Regions from separate parts of the Pseudoalteromonas sp. CR1 genome, predicted to be linked through region 4. Evidence: predicted binding sites of a transcription regulator. Region 4 holds the regulator's gene; each other region holds the start of a gene.
What was found. The regulator sigma-54, encoded in region 4, starts transcription at its own class of promoters, with help from an activator protein. The targets are predictions, from matches to a motif close to GTTGGCACGNNNNTNGNNT.
Positions count from the first base shown of each region.

Region 1: KZZ04_RS05955 (hemerythrin domain-containing protein) is a predicted target of sigma-54. The motif match lies at 1,212-1,230, and genes of this name have one in related genera.
Region 2: KZZ04_RS03085 (EF-hand domain-containing protein) is a predicted target of sigma-54. The motif match lies at 2,349-2,367, and genes of this name have one in related genera.
Region 3: KZZ04_RS08260 (EF-hand domain-containing protein) is a predicted target of sigma-54. The motif match lies at 2,703-2,721, and genes of this name have one in related genera.

Region 1 covers NZ_JAHXRM010000004.1:164,613-169,064, reverse strand. Annotated here, with positions in the region: gene KZZ04_RS05965 (TonB-dependent siderophore receptor) at 1-1, opposite strand, end outside; gene KZZ04_RS05960 (hypothetical protein) at 249-662, shown strand; gene KZZ04_RS05955 (hemerythrin domain-containing protein) at 749-1,174, opposite strand; gene KZZ04_RS05950 (tetratricopeptide repeat-containing diguanylate cyclase) at 1,369-3,288, opposite strand; gene KZZ04_RS05945 (RluA family pseudouridine synthase) at 3,519-4,452, opposite strand, start outside.
Region 2 covers NZ_JAHXRM010000002.1:47,398-51,849, reverse strand. Annotated here, with positions in the region: gene KZZ04_RS03105 (L-histidine N(alpha)-methyltransferase) at 1-60, opposite strand, end outside; gene KZZ04_RS03100 (energy-coupling factor ABC transporter permease) at 57-704, opposite strand; gene xthA (exodeoxyribonuclease III) at 710-1,516, opposite strand; gene KZZ04_RS03090 (hypothetical protein) at 1,757-2,188, shown strand; gene KZZ04_RS03085 (EF-hand domain-containing protein) at 2,408-2,929, shown strand; gene scpB (SMC-Scp complex subunit ScpB) at 3,279-3,869, shown strand; gene rluB (23S rRNA pseudouridine(2605) synthase RluB) at 3,866-4,452, shown strand, end outside.
Region 3 covers NZ_JAHXRM010000007.1:56,750-61,201, reverse strand. Annotated here, with positions in the region: gene KZZ04_RS08275 (MFS transporter) at 1-308, shown strand, start outside; gene KZZ04_RS08270 (VCBS repeat-containing protein) at 472-1,848, shown strand; gene KZZ04_RS08265 (hypothetical protein) at 1,906-2,361, opposite strand; gene KZZ04_RS08260 (EF-hand domain-containing protein) at 2,374-2,649, opposite strand; gene KZZ04_RS08255 (PA4780 family RIO1-like protein kinase) at 2,942-3,796, shown strand; gene KZZ04_RS08250 (response regulator) at 3,831-4,452, opposite strand, start outside.
Region 4 covers NZ_JAHXRM010000001.1:16,312-20,763, forward strand. Annotated here, with positions in the region: gene ptsN (PTS IIA-like nitrogen regulatory protein PtsN) at 11-463, opposite strand; gene hpf (ribosome hibernation promoting factor) at 468-755, opposite strand; gene KZZ04_RS00110 (RNA polymerase factor sigma-54) at 782-2,281, opposite strand; gene lptB (LPS export ABC transporter ATP-binding protein) at 2,351-3,076, opposite strand; gene lptA (lipopolysaccharide transport periplasmic protein LptA) at 3,073-3,609, opposite strand; gene lptC (LPS export ABC transporter periplasmic protein LptC) at 3,599-4,153, opposite strand; gene kdsC (3-deoxy-manno-octulosonate-8-phosphatase KdsC) at 4,150-4,452, opposite strand, start outside.

The sequences.
Region 1 (4,452 bases), on a different contig from region 4:
AGCGTTGTCTCTCTAGTGTAATTAGTTACTGGCGATAAAGACCGAAAAGAATAAAAATATCTTTCAATCAAAGTTTAACTTTTTTAATTTTTAGAATGGATGTTTGTAAATTATGCTTATTATAGTCTTTAAACGTTAACTATTGTTGATTACCGATTCGCATTAAATCTTAATAGTCTGAAATTAATCATAGCTTATACGGTCTTGTTCAATTCTTGGTTTATTTATATATTTTTAAAGGAAATTTTATGACAGGTTCTTTAAGTAGCGATGTTCAAAGCCGTTTACAGTGGTCACTTTTGTCGCTTCGTTTAGGTGTTTTTATAGTAATGATAATGTGGACTCTCGATAAGTTTGTGAATCCGGGTCACAGTGCACGTATATTCGAACACTTTTATGGGATTAATGGCTCAACTGACGTTGTTGCTTATGTATTGGGCGCGCTTCAGCTTATTTTAATGTTGGCATTTTTAGCAGGGTTCAAAAAACGAATTACTTACGGTGTGGTTTTTATAATGCATGGTTTGTCTACGCTATCATCGTATAACCAATATATAGATGGATTTAATAACTTATTATTTTTTGCAGCGTGGCCAATGTGGGCAGCGTGTTTTGTTCTGTATTTATTACGTGATCAAGACATTAAATTCACAGTAAAGTAGAGCGCTAATACAAAAAATGGTTATAAGCTAATTAGCTTATAACCAAAAGTACACAGGGAGGTGTATGAATTTGTTACCTGCAATGGTTAGTGCATTGCGTCGTTGTATTTATCGCCTAGGCGCTCTTTTTGGCCTTCAGACAGCGCTTTACCCGCTAGCTGAAATACCTCATGTTCTTCTTCATCTAAATGATGATGCACTAAATGGTGTAATTTTTTAGCCTCGACCAACCATGCCGACGAGCTCATTTCGGTGTCTTCAAGTTGTTCAATTAATTCGTCTATTTCGTGGTGTTCGGCAACGCTATGACGGGCTTTTTCTTGTGTTAAGTCTTCACAAATTAATGGATTATAAAAGTAACGCTCTTCAAATTTGGCATGTTCTTCTAGCTGCGTTTTTAGCTCATCCATTAAGCTGTGGCGTTTTTGTGTATCGCCTTTTGTTTGAATAAGCGCATCAACTAATTCACGTTGTTTATCATGGTCATTACGTAGTGCTTCAAAAATATTCATAAATCTTCCTAATTAATTACGTTGCTTGTAACGAGTGAAGCAAACGTAGTGCCATAGTGTAACTTTATGAAATTACTTGGTTTTATATTTGTTGTGTTTGCTAGGCTGTTTTATCTATGTATTTTTTACAGACAAGAGGGTGAAATAATTTCTTACTTACTAAGCGTGCTGATATTTGCTAAGCCCTAATGCGTCTAGGGCTGCTCTACATTAACTTGATTGCGGCCATTTTGTTTGGCTTTATAAAGAAGCTCATCGGCATGGATGATGAGTTTTTCAAGTGAGCGATTAGAAGAGGTGCTAATTGCTGCGCCTGCGCTAAAAGTAATGGTTTCTGTGTTTTTTAAGCCTTGTATTTCACTACAATAATTAGTTAGCGCATTAGCAATAGAATCGAATGTTGCTTCAACACTTTTTTTATCTACTGTGTTTAAAACAAATAACCATTCTTCACCACCATAGCGGCCAAATTGGTCACCATCGTCGAGTATACTTTGTGCTGCACGCGCAAAGGCAACAAGCACTGCATCCCCTACATCATGGCCATAGGTATCGTTGATATGTTTAAATAAATCTAAATCAACAATAGCAATAGTTGCGTTGCTTTGTTTAAGTGTATTAGCGGCTTTTTTCATTATACCGCGTCGATTAAAACTTTTAGTTAAATAGTCTGTTAGCGCCATACTGTAGTATTTTTTACGCTGAAGTACCTGTTTATAAATGAGTAATAACGACACAAGAACTAAAATAAATGCAATTGTTGCGCTTAAACGCCAAATAATTTTTTGTTGATATTCTTCTTTAGCAAGTAGCTCATTTATGTTTTTGTCGTATTCTAATTGAAGTATTTTTTCTTCTTTTTCTTTCACTTCAAATTTTATTTGCAGTGTTTTAATGTTTGTTTCGCTGGTGGCTTCGTAATGCTTTTTTATAAATGTAAGCATTTGCTCCATAGCATCAAATGCATCGTCTGTTTTGTTTAGGTTTCGTTTTAATTGATATCGCTTTTGAAGAAATTCAGCTTTGTAAATGCTGCGACTAAAGTCGTCTAACATCGAAAATACTTGATCATTCATTTTATCGGCTTTTTCAGGTAAGCCTTGTTTTGAATAGATATCTAACATTAAGATCATTGTTGCTAGTTTCATATCGCCTATTTCAGCTGCACGGGCAACTTTAAGGTTTTTATTTGCTAGGGTTAAAGCGTCTTCGTAGTTTTCTTGTTTATACAAAATGTTAGCAATTGAATACTGTGCAAAAGAAAGTCCTTTTTGCATATCAACAGATTCAAAATAGGCGAGTGCTTTATCAAAATAAATAAGTGCTTCTTGTAGCTTGTTTATTTCAAGCAATACGTTACCTAAACTCCAATAGGCTTTTGCTGTATATAAGCCATCTTGTGTTTGCTGGTAAGCAACGAGTGCTTTTTTAGCGTAAATAATGCCTTTTTCTTTTTCGTCTAAGTAATTATAAGCGTCGGCTATTTTTCTATAGAAGTAACCTTGCGATGCAATATCATTTTTTTGAATTGCTAGCTCTAATCCGTCAAGTGCAACACTTAAGGTTTTTTTTAGGTCATCTGTTTCTGTATAATAAAACGCGAAGGCTTTTAATATGATAATTTTTTCGGCGGGTGTAGATTGCGCATAACGCGTTTCTAATTTTTTAATAACATCGCTTGCTTGTTTGAGCTTTTTTTTCAAGCTCAGTAATTTTAGTTGTGACTCTAAAAATAGCAGTAAAATGTCGGGCTGTTTAGGCAGTTGTTGATTTGCTAAATACTCATTAAGGTGGGCATTTAGCTCATCATACTTTTCTTGTCTAAAAAGAAGCTCGGCATAAATGGCAGCGGATTCTAAATGTAGTGAGTTACTATACTTTAATTTACTCAGTTCATACGCTTGAGTAATTTGTTTTTTGTTTTGCAGGTAATCAAGCTTATCGGTTCTTACATTTTTAATAAGTACGCTTACGGCTTTTTGGCTTAACTCAATGGAGGACGTATTTGCAGAGTTAGCAGTACTTTGAAAAGTGGCAAGTAAAAAAAAGATAACGACAACCGGCTTAATCACTGCCCTGAGGTAGCTCATTTGCGTTTGTATATTTATCATCATGTTAGTCCCTTACCAATTTAGTATACGTTACTTAATACTACGACAACGCTCAGTTATTTAAACTGTGTGCGTAAAATTACACCCAAAATGTGTAGCTAATAAAATATAAATAGATGTTTTCACGGCGTTAATCATGTAATCACATTATCATAAAAGTTATTTTAAAAAATATCTACGTCCATAATCTTAGTATTAGCACGGTATTAAACGCATAATTTAATGCTTAATTATTAAAAATCAGCGGCAACTTTAAACTCTAATCGTTCATGAGTAATCGGGTGTGTGAACGCCAAGTACTCAGCGTGCAGATGTAATCGGTCTGCTTTTTTACCATAGTGTGTATCACCAACAATAGGGGTATTTAAACCCAAAACATGTGCACAGTGCACTCGCAATTGGTGTGTGCGGCCTGTTTTAGGATATAGCTGCAAGCGTGTTGTGTTGTTTTTTCGCTCAAGCACTTGCCATGTTGTTAGTGAAGGCTTACCTTTTTGGTAACACACTTTTTGGCGCGGTTTATCATCAAAGTCTGGTGTAAGGGGTAACTCTATAGTCCCGCTTTCTTGCTCTATGTTGCCGTCGACTAAAGCAACGTAGCGTTTTTCTATTGTGCGCTCAATAAATTGTTTTTGAATGGCTTTATGTGCCCGTTTATTTAGGGCAATAATTAATAGCCCGGAAGTAGACATATCCAATCGGTGCACAATAAGTGGGCCTGTAGCCTCTGGAAATTGTGTTTTCATACGCAAAAATACAGAATCGTCTATGGTAATGCCGGGTACCGATAAAAACTCTGCCGGTTTATTCACTATTACCAAATCATCATCTTGATAAACAACAGCAAGCTCTTTACCTTGTGCCGGGTTATTGAGAAGCGGGCTCGGTTCTACGTTTAAACCTTTTAACATGTGGCCCAAAATAGGTTGGCATTTACTAAAGCAAGAAGGGTAGTAGTTTTTATGTTGCCTAACCGCTGATTTTGGCGGCGCTCCCCACCAAAATTCACCCATGGCAATAGGCGTTAATTTATGTTTAAACGCATGCTGAAGTAACTTAGGCGCTGCGCAGTCACCTGCTCCCGATGCTGGCGTGTGCTCAGGTAATTTAGCAAAGATAGCATTAAGGTCTTCTGTTTCGCCCTCAATATTAAGAAATTGATACTGG
Region 2 (4,452 bases), on a different contig from region 4:
CGAATTTAAAGAGTGTGATAGCGATTTGCTACATAAAGGGCATTGATATTCAAGACTCATGAGTCAAGGTAGTCCTTGTCGTAAAAAGTTTTAACCCAATGGGGACGGTACGTGATTAAGATAGTGATAGCCATTCCATTTAACATGGCTTCTGGAAACCAAATTATAGCACTTAAATAAACGTAATTGTCTGCAAGTTCTGGCCAATTGTACTGGCCTAAAAAGAAATAAAAGAGGGCACCCAAACTTATTTTGATACATGCTATAAACCCTGCAGTTATAAAAGCACAAACAAATATATATACAAAAAAATGCCGCGGTAAATAGTGATAGCATAAAATAAAACTTAAATAACTCAGCAATATGGGAATAAAAGCGCCAATAAGTAACTGTACAGGTAAAAGGTTAAAACTAACCTGCCCAAATGAAAACAACAAAGCACTTGCTAGTAGGCTACTCAAAATGGCTAGCCGCCAGCCCACTATTAATGTAGCTGCGGTAATACCCAGTATATGTAAGTCTAGGCCGGTTAAAATACCGGCTTTAATGCGCCAAAGTAATGCAAACACAAGGGCACAGGCTAATACGCCGGTTTGCCTCGCAGACGTTTTATAAAGCGATTTATAGGTGTTTTTGTCAAAACTAAAAATCGCAATAGCAACTACAAGGACCCACAACAGCCCTTGTATTTCAGTGTTTAACATTATAGCTACTTAAACGTTGACCAAATAGGCGCATGATCTGATGGCTTTTCGATCGCGCGAAGCTCATAATCTATTCCAGACTCAGTGCAACGCTCAGCAAGTGAATGGGTTGCAAGCACCACATCAATTCGCAGGCCGCGATTATCTAAAAAGCCTTTAGAGCGGTAATCAAACCATGAATATTGATCGTTCACCTCGGGGTAGAGTTCTCTGAATGTATCTTTGAACCCCCAATCTAGAAGTGTTGCTAGCCATTGACGTTCTTCTGGTTGGAAAGAGCACTTACCTGTTTTTAACCAGCGTTTAGCGTTTACCTCGCCAATACCTATGTCCAGGTCTGTAGGGGATATATTTATGTCACCCATAACAACCACATCTTGTTCGGGAGAAAGGTGTGTATTTAAGTGGGTCATCAAATCTTTATAAAATTGACGTTTATACGGGAATTTAGTTTCGTGGCTAATGTTATCGCCTTGCGGGAAATAACCATTCATAACTGTAATGTCGCGGCCGCTATCTTGTTCAATAGTGACACTGATCATACGCTTTTGCGACTCTTCTGTGTCGGTAGCAAACCCTTTTAAGACCGATTTTGGCTCTTTTTTGCATAACATTGCTACGCCGTAATGTGCTTTTTGACCATGAAAGTAGACGTGGTAACCCATTTTTTGAACATCGTCTAATGGAAACGCTTCATCATGAACTTTAATTTCTTGTAAGCCAATTACGTCTGGTTGATGCTTATCAATAACAGCTTGTAATTGGTGAAGACGAGCACGCAGACCATTGATATTGAAAGAAATCACTTTCATTCGATTTACCTTTAAATTAGTGCTTATTTTAATGGTAAATTGTATCAGTAATTTAGCTTATATAACATGTCTGAAATGACAAAATAGCTGCGCAAATGTTGATCAAATGCTGGTGAAAGTTTAAACATTGTTAATGTTGTATTAATTTATAAAATAAATAAAAAATTCAATTGATCTGCACAATATTGGCTATATAATGCGCGCAAATTCATTGGCAAACTCGTTCACATAGGATCTCTCATGAAAGCACAATTATTTTTAGCGGCAACATTATTAGTATCTTCTTCTGTTTCAGCTCAAAGTAACACTTACTTTAGTCAAGACAACTCAATTGAGTCTAAATTGTGTGTATTAAGCGCAAACGAAGGTTTTTCTGCGGCACGTAAATTAGCAGCTAAGCACAACGTTTACTTATCGCGCTTTTCACAAAGCATTATGTGTAACGGTCAAGATATTCGCGATATTGCAAAAAAAGATTCAACAAACAACATAATTGAAAACAAAGTAGAAGTGTTTGCTAAAGACGCTCAACAAGAAACTCAACTATGTATGACTGCATTAAAGCAAGGTTTAGCGCCAGTACGCCAAAAAATCGGTAACTTAAACTCGCTAAAATGTAATGGTCAAAAAGTTACTGATTTTGTTAAGCGTTACCAAAATGCTGCAATTTAATTAGTACAACAAGAATTAACGAGAGCCCAGCTTTTATAGTTGGGCTTTTTTTTTGCAAAATTTACAAGGTTGATTGAAAAGGTTTCAAGGCTAACGTATTGAAATAGAATGAAAAACATACGGTCAACTTGCAAGTTATTGAAATTTATATTTATTTCATTTTGGCATTAGACTTGTATTAGTTATTGTGACATTTACTAACAACGAAGGACACGTCTTATGAAAAAGTTAGCATTAGCAACAACTATCCTAGCAACATTAAGTTTAGCGGCTTGTGCGTCTAATCAAGGTCTTGATAAAATAGATAGCGACTTTGCAAGTCTAGACAACGATAGTGACGGTTTCATCTCAAAAGTTGAAGCTGACGATGATAATATTTGGGGGCATTTTTCTAATATCGACACTAATATGGATGAAGAAATTAGTCGTAAAGAATTCAATGCCTACATGCAATTAAATACTGGTAAAGTTGCTACTGACAGTGATGTGAGCGAATCAGCTTTTAAAGCAAATATTGCTAAATTTGATAAAATTGAAAGTAGCTTTGCAAGTTTAGATAACGACAGTAATGGTTACATATCAGTTGTTGAAGGTAACGACGACGATATTTCTAACCACTTTGGTTACATGGACAAAAACAAAGATAAACGAATTAGTAAAAACGAGTTTACGGGTTACATAAAGAAATATGGTAAAGCCGTAGCTGAAGACGATGCATTAAAAGTAATTAAACACAGCTAACTGTGATTTAGTTTTAAAACAGCAAGCCAGTTATAGTAACTGGCTTTTTTTATGGGTAAAGCTCAGTAAGCGCTTATCTTTCCAGGTTGAAATTACAGCAATCTGTTTGGTGTTTAGGCAAAATAGAGTCTACTTAGTGTGGTTATTCCCTATAAATTGGCAACAACACAGGAGCCGTTATCGAGCCCACAAAGTTAAAAACTTTGCGCCGAATTAATCAACCCCTAATTTAAACCCATCTTCATTCGTAAAGATAATAGACCTAATAAAATTACTAGATATATTTTCCTAGTTAGTGCTTATTCTGTCATAATAGATGGCTGTGTATTTTTATTTATTAAGAGTGTATATGGCTGGGCGGCGAATTAGTGATGAGCAGTTAGTTGAAATCATTGAAGCTGCAATTTTTGTTGCAGACAAACCCATAAGTAAACGCCATATTAAAGACACTGTTTTAATGGATATTGCAATTTCTATGTCACGAATAAACCATGCCATAGAAACGATACAAACACATTTTCAAACCCGTGGTATCCGCCTTGTTGAAGTGGGCAGTGGTTATCGATTTCAAGCGTGTAGCAGTTTAAGTCCTTGGTTGAGTAACCTTTGGCAAGAACGAGCGCCTAAATACTCACGTGCTTTATTGGAAACACTATCACTTATTGCCTATCGTCAACCCATTACACGTGGCGAAATTGAGCAAGTAAGAGGGGTAACAACGGGTTCGAATATAATTAAAACCTTACTCGAAAGAGAGTGGGTTAAAGTAGTAGGGCATAAAGAGGTACCGGGTAAACCCGCTTTATACGCCACAACTAAACAATTTTTAGATTATTTTTCATTAACGGGTTTAGAAAACTTACCTGCGTTACCTGCGCAACAAGAAAGTAAAATAGACCAGTTATTAAGTGATCCTTCTGTGAGAGAACCATCCGAATGAATGTACAAGGTGAAAAGTTACAAAAAGTCCTAGCCAGAGCTGGTGTAGGCTCGCGCCGTGAAATGGAAAAATACATTGACGCAAACCGCGTTAGTGTCAATGGCAAAGTCGCTAAACTCGGTGACCGCGTTGAAGAAACCGATTTAATTCGAGTAGACGGTCATACCGTAAAAATTGAAGAGAAAGCAGACAGAATTTGTCGTGTGATAATGTACAACAAACCAGAGGGAGAATTGAGTACACGCAAAGACCCTGAAGGTCGTCGTACTGTATTTGACAGACTACCTCGTATTGATGGCGATCGTTGGATAGCTGTAGGCCGACTAGATGTAAATACATCTGGTTTAATGTTGTTTACTAATGATGGTGAATTAGCAAATCGTTTAATGCACCCAAGTTATGAAGTTGAGCGTGAGTATTCTTCGCGTGTGTTTGGTGAAGTAACAAACGAAACACTTAAAAGCTTGATGCGCGGCGTAGAACTTGAAGATGGTCCTGCAAAGTTCACAAATATTAAACCGCTTGGTGGTGAAGGAATTAACCGTTGGTTTAATGTGACGTTAAATGAAGGGCGTAACCGCGA
Region 3 (4,452 bases), on a different contig from region 4:
TTATTGCAACGTGGTTTAACCATTTGTTGAGTGCATGGTGGCTACTGCCTACGCTTTACTTTTTACTTTCTGTTGCTCACCAAGGGGTTCGCCTTGGCCGCAAAACGTATTTAGTCGATATGGCACAAGGAAACAAACGTACCGATTATGTTGCGGTCAGTAATACGGTTATTGGTGTGCTTTTACTCATGTTAGGCAGTCTTGGATTACTTGAGAGCTTTTTGTCTACCGCTGAACTTATTTTGCTCTATAGCATGCTTGGGTTTTGTGGCGCTATGAGTGCATTATTTTTACCTATAATAGAATAAACATCGCCATAACAATTCGTACTAACACCTAAAAGCACTTACTTTATTAACCCATTTAGTATAAACATTTTATTACAATTACTTACACCCTAACGTTAGTTTTTGCCGTAGGCTGAAGAGAATTAAATACTTGCCTACTTAAAACTACACAAAGGGACTTACCATGTTGAAACCGTTTAGTGCATTACTTATATTGCTTGCGCCTAGTGTTTTATCGGCACAAACTATGTCGATTAAAACCACCGAAGAGTTAGTAACCACCGACTCAACAACGTTATTTGCATTCAACAAAGAGCTTAAACAGCTAGAACATATTGATTTGCTATCGGCACAAAGTACTCAGCTAATTTTGCCTGATAAGGCCATTGGCTTTGACGTGGCAACACTTGCTAATTCGAGTGGTAAACAAGCGCTTGTTGTAGCAAGCGATGGCATTTACAAAGCAGGCAAGGATATACCTTCACTGTTATTTACATACACATCAGTAATAAACCAGCTAGAAGTCACCGAGTTTGAAAAAATAAACTTTATTATTGACGCAAACAAAGATGGACTGAGTGATATTTTGCTCCCTGACTTAAAGCAAACAACTCTGTATGTTCAAAACACCAACGGCCAATTTACTCCTCATACTTTTGAAAAAACAGCGCTATTTACCGGTGATTTTTCAAAAGAAGGGCTCATTCTTGAGGTTGATATTAATAACCAGCCTACTATTACCGACTTTAACCACGACGGCCTAAACGACTTAGTATTTTTAAATAAGCAAGGCGCCCATGTACTTTACGCGAATGCTAATGGTTACAATAAAACCATGGCTGACGTTAATTTTAATATTGAGTTGGGTGAGCTCAGTAACGGTGAAAAACGCAAAATAAAACAGCTTATTGATATAAACAACGATGGCTATTTAGACTTTATTACCAAGCAATATAAGCCAGTGAAAGGTATGGATTCGCTCGATATTGAAATAGCGCATAACCTTTATTTGGGTAATAAAACAGGTTTTAGTGAAACACCTATTAAATTGTTAAATACCAGCGGCCCTAGTCAGCTTGTATTTGAAACAGACTTTAATAACGATGGCTTGATAGATCTTCAAACAATGGACTTGGACATTGGCCTTGGCACTATTGCTTCTATGGCTATGGGCGGTGGTAAAACTGACGTAGATGTAGAAATGAATATTTATAAGCAACAAGCAGATGGCTCATTTGCCAGCAAATCAAGCATAGAAATTGATCTTGAGATGGAAATAAATATGAGTAATGGCGATGCAACCCCGCCTTTATACATAGGCGATATAAACGGCGATAAAAAAACCGATGCAGTCTATAAGTACAGCAAAAAAACGCTCTATGTTTACTACGGCGATGAGAACAATTTGCTGAGCAAAAAGCGTAAAAAAATAAAGTTAACTTTACCTAAAAAAAGTAAAGATATTTTGTTAGTTGATATTAACCAAGACGGTAAAAAAGACTTTGTGTTTAAATTTACCGAAGAAGATGGCACCAGTAAAATATCAACCCGCTTAAACTAACCACCTACACAAAAAGCCCAGTATTACTGGGCTTTTTGTGTCAGCTTTTACACATATTTACGCTTTAATACTGAGTAACGAATCAAATTTAGACAAACCAAACTTTTCTTGAACAGCCGAGAGTATAGCGTCTTTATCTTCATCGTTTATTTGGCTTGAATACTGCTCGAGTAATTCATCAAGGTAACTTACTACATCTTCTGTATTAACTTGCTCTAGTGAATTTTGTGGCGGTGGAGGCGGTCTTTGCCCTTCAGGGCGGCCAGCATCACCAATACTTTTAGCATCAAATTCAAGCTCGCTCATTAATTCTGCCAGCTCTTTAGTGGGTGAAATACCCTGCTCTTCAAACGCAGCTTGAATGCTTTTTGCATCTTCAGAGGTTAAGCTTTCGGGATCAAACTGCGCTAGCGTTTCTTTTACAAAATCACTTTGTTCTGACGTTAGCGATACAGCTTGGCTTTTTTGCTGCGGGATAAAACTAGTAGCGTTGTTGTTTATAGAGTTGATCATGTTAGTTTCCTTTCAACGTTCACGACGAGGTGGTTTATGTTCACTTAATTCTTGCTCGCTGATTTCCCCATTACCGTCAGCATCAATTTCATCAAAAATAGTCTGTGCGTCACCGTGAGGTGGTTTTTTAGTATTAAATTCATTAAAACTAATTGCACCATTGCCATCGGTGTCGAGAGTTGAGAAGTCTGGCTTAGGCGGTTTGTTATTACTTCCTTTTGCAGCAATATTGGCTGAAAAAACAATGCTAAGTAATACAATCATTGCCGTTGATGTTAAATGCTTCATAGTAATAACCTTATATTCAGGGCGTGTTGATAGCGTAAAATTACACTTTAAAAACGCAAAAAATGTGCAAACAACAAGGAAGTATTAAATAATTTAAAAAATTGATGTGTTCTAGGGCGTTCTGGTTGCTCAATTTACAATCAGCAGATAAGCTAACGCAAGCGTGTGTAAATGCGCGTAATACTGCCCTTAATTCTCAAAGCTGATATACTGCTTGAGCATATAAAACAACTAATTACAGAGCACTTTTATAAATAATGATTAATAACCAATTCCACTTAGCAGGCAAGCTGTGAAAACACCAAAACGCTTACAACCCCTTATCGATGACGGTTTAATTGATGAAGTACTTAGCCGACTAATGAGCGGTAAAGAAGCCGATGTATTTGTAGTTCGCTGTGGTGAACACATCCGGTGTGCCAAGGTTTATAAAGATGCTGTTAAACGCAGTTTTAAAAAAGCCGCACAATACCAAGAAGGCCGTAAAGTTCGCGGTGGTCGTCAAGCACGTGCCATGGGGAAGCGCTCAAGTTATGGGCGCCAGTTAGAAGAAGAAATTTGGCAAAACGCTGAGGTTGATGCACTTTCTCGATTAGCTAGGGCCGGTGTACGCGTACCCGACACATACTGCTGTGTTGATGGTGTATTACTTATGGAACTTGTGTCTGATAGCGATGGCGATGTAGCGCCGCAGCTAGGCCATGTAAGTATGAGCAAAGAAGAAGCTATAAAACAACATAAACAAATGATGCATTACATTATGCTTATGCTGTGCGCGGGTATAATTCATGGTGATTTATCAGAGTTTAACGTGCTTGTTGACGATAAAGGCCCTGTGATTATTGATTTACCGCAAGCTGTAAATGCGTCAGCAAACAATAGCGCTGAAGCTATGTTTGCTCGTGACGTAAACAATATGCGCCGATATTACAGCGAGTTTGCTCCTGAGCTGTTAAATACTCAGTATGCCAAAGAAATGTGGGCACTATTTGAAGAAGCAAACCTAACACCTAACTCTATACTTACAGGTGAGTTTGAAGATAACAGCGAAGAGGCTGATGTTGATTCTGTACTTGACGAAATCCAAGCCGCAGCCGATGAAGAACAAGAACGTTTAGCCCGTATCAACTTCACTGACGACGAGTAATAACACTCATCTTTATGGTAATCGCTTTGCTCCCTTATTGCGGGTGTACAAAGCGATACCCCACCCCATAAACAGATTGAATCACACTCTCAGTTTTAGTTAACTCATCAAGCTTTTTGCGTAATTTTTTTATGTGGCTGTCAATTGTTCTGTGGCTAACAATGCGCTGATCGGTATACATGGTATCCATTAGGCTATCACGTGAATAAACTCTACTCGGGTTATTAAACAACGGTTTAAATAACTGAAATTCAACGTTTGTAAGCTCAATGTTGTTATTTTTATAGTTCACTTTGTAGGTGGTTTCATCTAATTGCATTGCCGACGTTTGAGCCTGCGAAGTATTAATACGCCTTAAAATAGCTTTAACGCGGGCAACCAGCTCTGCGTAACTAAATGGCTTACAAATATAATCGTCAGCGCCTAACTCAAGCCCTAACAGACGGTCTATCTCTTCTACTTTAGCCGACACCATAATAATCGGCACTGTGGAAAAGCGCCTAATCGCTTTACATAATTCAATTCCGCTTTGACCTGGTAACATTACGTCTAGCAAAATAAGGCTCGGCCTATTAATTTCAAGCCACGGAAGTACGTCATTCCCATGGTGTATTTGGTGAGTATTAAAATGATGATTCATTAAAAAATCACTCATT
Region 4 (4,452 bases):
TTTAAATTTATTACGATTGGTCAACAATAATTTGATACAGCTCGGCGTCCGATTTAGCACAGCGTAGCTGTTTGCAAAATTCTTTGTTTTTTAGTTTATCAGCTATCGTCGCTAGCGTCTTTAAGTGTTGCTGGTTATCACCATCAGGTACGATGAGTGCAACAAAAATATCAACTGGTCGATTGTCTATAGCATCAAAGTTAATCGGTGTTTCACTTACTAATACTAATGCTAAAGGTTCTTGTGCGCCGCTCATTCGACCATGTGGAATAGCTATGCCTCTTCCTATTCCTGTGCTACCTAGCTTTTCGCGAGTTAATAAAGCGCCCAAAATATCTTGTTGAGACAAATACGGTAATTTATCGTGAGCAAGCTCGCTAATAAACTCTAAAATTCTTTTTTTACTATTAAAAAGGACCGCAGCTTTGCTGCAGTCCTGGCATATAAGTGAACTTAGTTTCATCATATTAGTGTCGAGCAAGCTTCTCTTTGTGTTTAATTACTTGACGGTCAAGCTTATCAATCAATGAATCAATCGCTGCATACATATCTTGATGTTCAGTGGATGCGAATAATTCAGCGCCACTTACATGAATAGTTGCTTCTGCTTTTTGATTTAATTTTTCTATATCAAGAATGACATGAACATTATTAATATGATCAGAGTGCCTTTCTAGCTTCGCAAATTTGGTATTTATATAGTCTCTTAATGAATCAGTTAGTTCTACATGACGACCAGTTAAATTTAGTTGCATAAGCATTACCCTCTTTGTTTAGCGTCTTAGATCAGACTCTTTCGCTGATTTGACGGTGGAATAGCAAGAGATTCGCGGTATTTTGCGATTGTACGTCTTGCTACTTTAATTCCTTGCTCAGCCAATATATCCGCAATTTTGCTATCACTCAATGGTTTTGCTGAGTTTTCTGCTGCGATTAGTTTTTTGATAAGTGCTCGTATCGCTGTGGATGAACATTCTCCACCATTTTCGGTGCTTACATGGCTTGAGAAAAAGTATTTAAGCTCAAATATTCCACGCGGTGTGTGCATGTACTTTTGAGTCGTTACGCGCGAAATTGTCGATTCGTGCATTTCTACCATTTCGGCTACATCATTTAAAACCATAGGTTTCATGGCTTCTGGACCGTGTTCAAAAAAACCTTGTTGTTGCTTTACGATACAGTTAGTTACTTTTAAAAGCGTGTCGTTTCTGCTTTCTAAACTTTTAATAAACCATTTAGCTTCTTGTAAATGTGAGCGAATAAACTGGCTATCACCGCTCGACTTAACTGTACGCGACATTGCAGCATATTGGCTGTTTACACGAATTTTTGGCATGCTGTCTGGGTTTAGTTCAACCACCCAGCGGCCTTTAATTTTCTTAACTGACACATCTGGTATTACATATTCAGACTCTTCTCGCACTATTGTGTCTGCAGGCTTTGGGTTAAGCGTATGAATAAGTGTCATTACTTCTTTAAGCTCATCTTCTTTGAGCTTCGTTTTTTTCATTAATGTACGATAGTCGCGAGCAGCTAACAAATCTATGTGCTCGGTTAAAATCATTTTTGTTTCGTCAATAAAAGGGGTGCCTTTATCAAATTGATTTAACTGAATACATAAACATTCTTGTAAGCTTCGTGCTGCAATACCAACAGGGTCAAATAATTGAATACGCTTTAAAACTGCTTCTATTTCATCAAGTTCAACCTCAACGTCATCGTCGTTATCTTGATTAAAGCTCTCTAAAATTTCTTCACAGCTGAGGGTTAATATGCCTGAGTCGTCCACGGCTTCAACTATTGCAATAGCAATCGCTTCATCCGTAGGGCTAAATGGCGTTAGTTGTAATTGCCACATTAAGTATTCGTGAAGCGTTTCAGTCGATGCACCTTGATAAATAGACTCATCTTCAGGCATGGGGCCTGAAGACGATGCTGGGGCGGCACTCATGTACTCATCCCAGCTAACGTCCATTGCCATGTCGTCACTGACGGTATCTTTTGCAAGGGCTTCACCACTGTCTTGTTCATACTCACTGGGGGCTTCATCGGCAGATGCACTTACTGTCACTTCATCATTATCTGCTTTTTGCTCATTTTTGCCTGCTAGGTCATCGGCATAGTCTTGCTCCTCAACCTCAAGTAATGGGTTGCTGTCGAGCGCTTCTTGTATTTCTTGCTGAAGATCCAATGTGCTTAATTGCAGCAAGCGAATAGCTTGTTGCAACTGAGGTGTCATTGTAAGTTGCTGGCCCATGCGCAGCTGTAGTGATTGCCTCATGTATCTCTAACAATCCTTTTAAGTTGTTATAATTAATACTAGCAGATGCATACAAATAAGGCGTAAATGTTACAGCCTAAATTGCTCGCCTAAATATACATCGCGTACAGTTTTATCGTTTAATACGTGTTCAGGGGCACCAGAAGCAATCAGTTCCCCATGAGAAACAATGTAGGCTTTTTCGCAAACATCAAGGGTTTCTCTTACATTATGGTCTGTTATTAATACACCAATACCACGGTTTTTAAGGTGTTCAATAATTTTTTTAATATCCAACACTGAAATAGGGTCAACGCCGGCAAACGGTTCGTCTAATAAAATAAACTTTGGATCTGCAGCTAAAGCACGTGCAATCTCTACTCGGCGACGCTCTCCGCCCGATAGTGCCATACCTTTACTGTCGCGAATGTGTTGAATGCTAAATTCATCCAATAGATTATTAAGTGTATCTTCTCTGGCTTGCTTAGTGAGCTCCTTTCGAGTTTCTAAAATAGCCATTAAGTTTTGATATACGGTTAACTTTCTGAATATAGACGACTCTTGCGGCAAGTAGCCAATGCCTAATCTAGCACGACTGTGCATAGGTAAAAGAGTAATATCGTTCTCGTCGATAGATATTTTACCTTTATCGCTAGGGACTAAGCCTACAATCATATAAAACGTGGTGGTTTTACCCGCACCGTTTGGACCAAGTAAACCCACTATGCTACCGGCTTTAACTTCTAAGCCTACATTTTTAACGACTTCTCGGCCTTTGTAGCTTTTGGCTAATAGCTCTGCTTTTAATGTACTCATGGCTGACCTTTATCGCTTTTTTTTGGCTCCACAGGTACTAAAATGGTGTGCACGCGGTCAGTTGAGCTTTCATCTTTTTCGGCGCTAATGAGTTGTTGCTCAATATCGTAGGTAATGCTTTTTGCATTCATTTTTTGCCCAGCTTGAGAGACCTGTGCATCTCCAATTAATGTTAAAAAACGTTTAGAAACATCGTATCTAACTTCATTAGCGCTGGCGCTCATTATTGTGCCGTTGGCTTGTTTTTCTTCAAAATAAGCGGGTGTACCTGTGGCAATTAACAGTTGCTTGTTATCACCCAATTCATCGCGTTTATGCACTTCTAGGCGGTCAGCAGTAATTTTTCTGTCGCCGTGAATAATTTCAACGTTTTTTTCGAATATACCTACATTTTCTTTCAGTTGACCTTCTTGCTTATCTGCACTAATCGAAATTTGATTTGCAGCAAGTGGCGCCGTTGGTTCAGCAGCATTTGCACCGAGTGCAAGTATAAATGTTGGAATAATAAAGAGTGTTAATAGTTTATTGGTCATAATAAATAGTTCGCGTATGGTTAATTAGTTTTATCACTTCGGTTTTTAAATCGGCTTCGAGGCCTTTACCGGTGATCTTTAAATTGGGTCCTGTAACAATGACAGGTTGTTCTGATTGCATCGTTAGTAATTTTATATCTACCTGAATATTATCAGCATTTATTTTATCTATCATTGCGTTATCAGTTAAATTACTAGCAACAACGTTACCTTCTAGTATTAATTGTCTGCCTTCGTATAGTGTTGCTTCGTTAGCGTTAATTCGCCACGTTTGTTTGTCGTTATAAAGCGTAAAAATGGGTTTATCAAAAAAGGTAAATCCTAATTCTTGATATAACTCCATTCGCGCTGCCGTTACTTTATGGCTAATTTTCCCATTCTCGTCATACGCTGTTTGTTTTAGCTCTATGGCAGTGTAATCGGGCTTTGCAATTATGTCTGCTTCGGTTTGCTGCGGTAAACTTACTTGTGTGAAATAAGGGTACCAAAGCCAAACCATACAGCTGATGAATAAAACGCTTAATATGATGCGCGCAGCATTCATGAACTCGTACCTTTGGTGGTCAAGGGTTTGTTGTTTTCAAGCATTAGCAGGTCGGTAAGCTCTCTCACTGCACCAAATCCACCAAGCATTTGTGTGGTGTAATGCGCTAAACGTTTTATCAGCGGATGCGCGTCGTTTACTGCAACAGCAAACCCTACTAACTCCATTACCGGCATGTCGGGGCCGTCATCGCCAATGTAGGCAATTTGCTCATCAGATAAGTTAAGCTTTGATTTTAGCTCCTCATAAGCGAGGAGTTTGTTTTCTTGACCTTGGTAAATGTGTTGTACTGTTAGGCT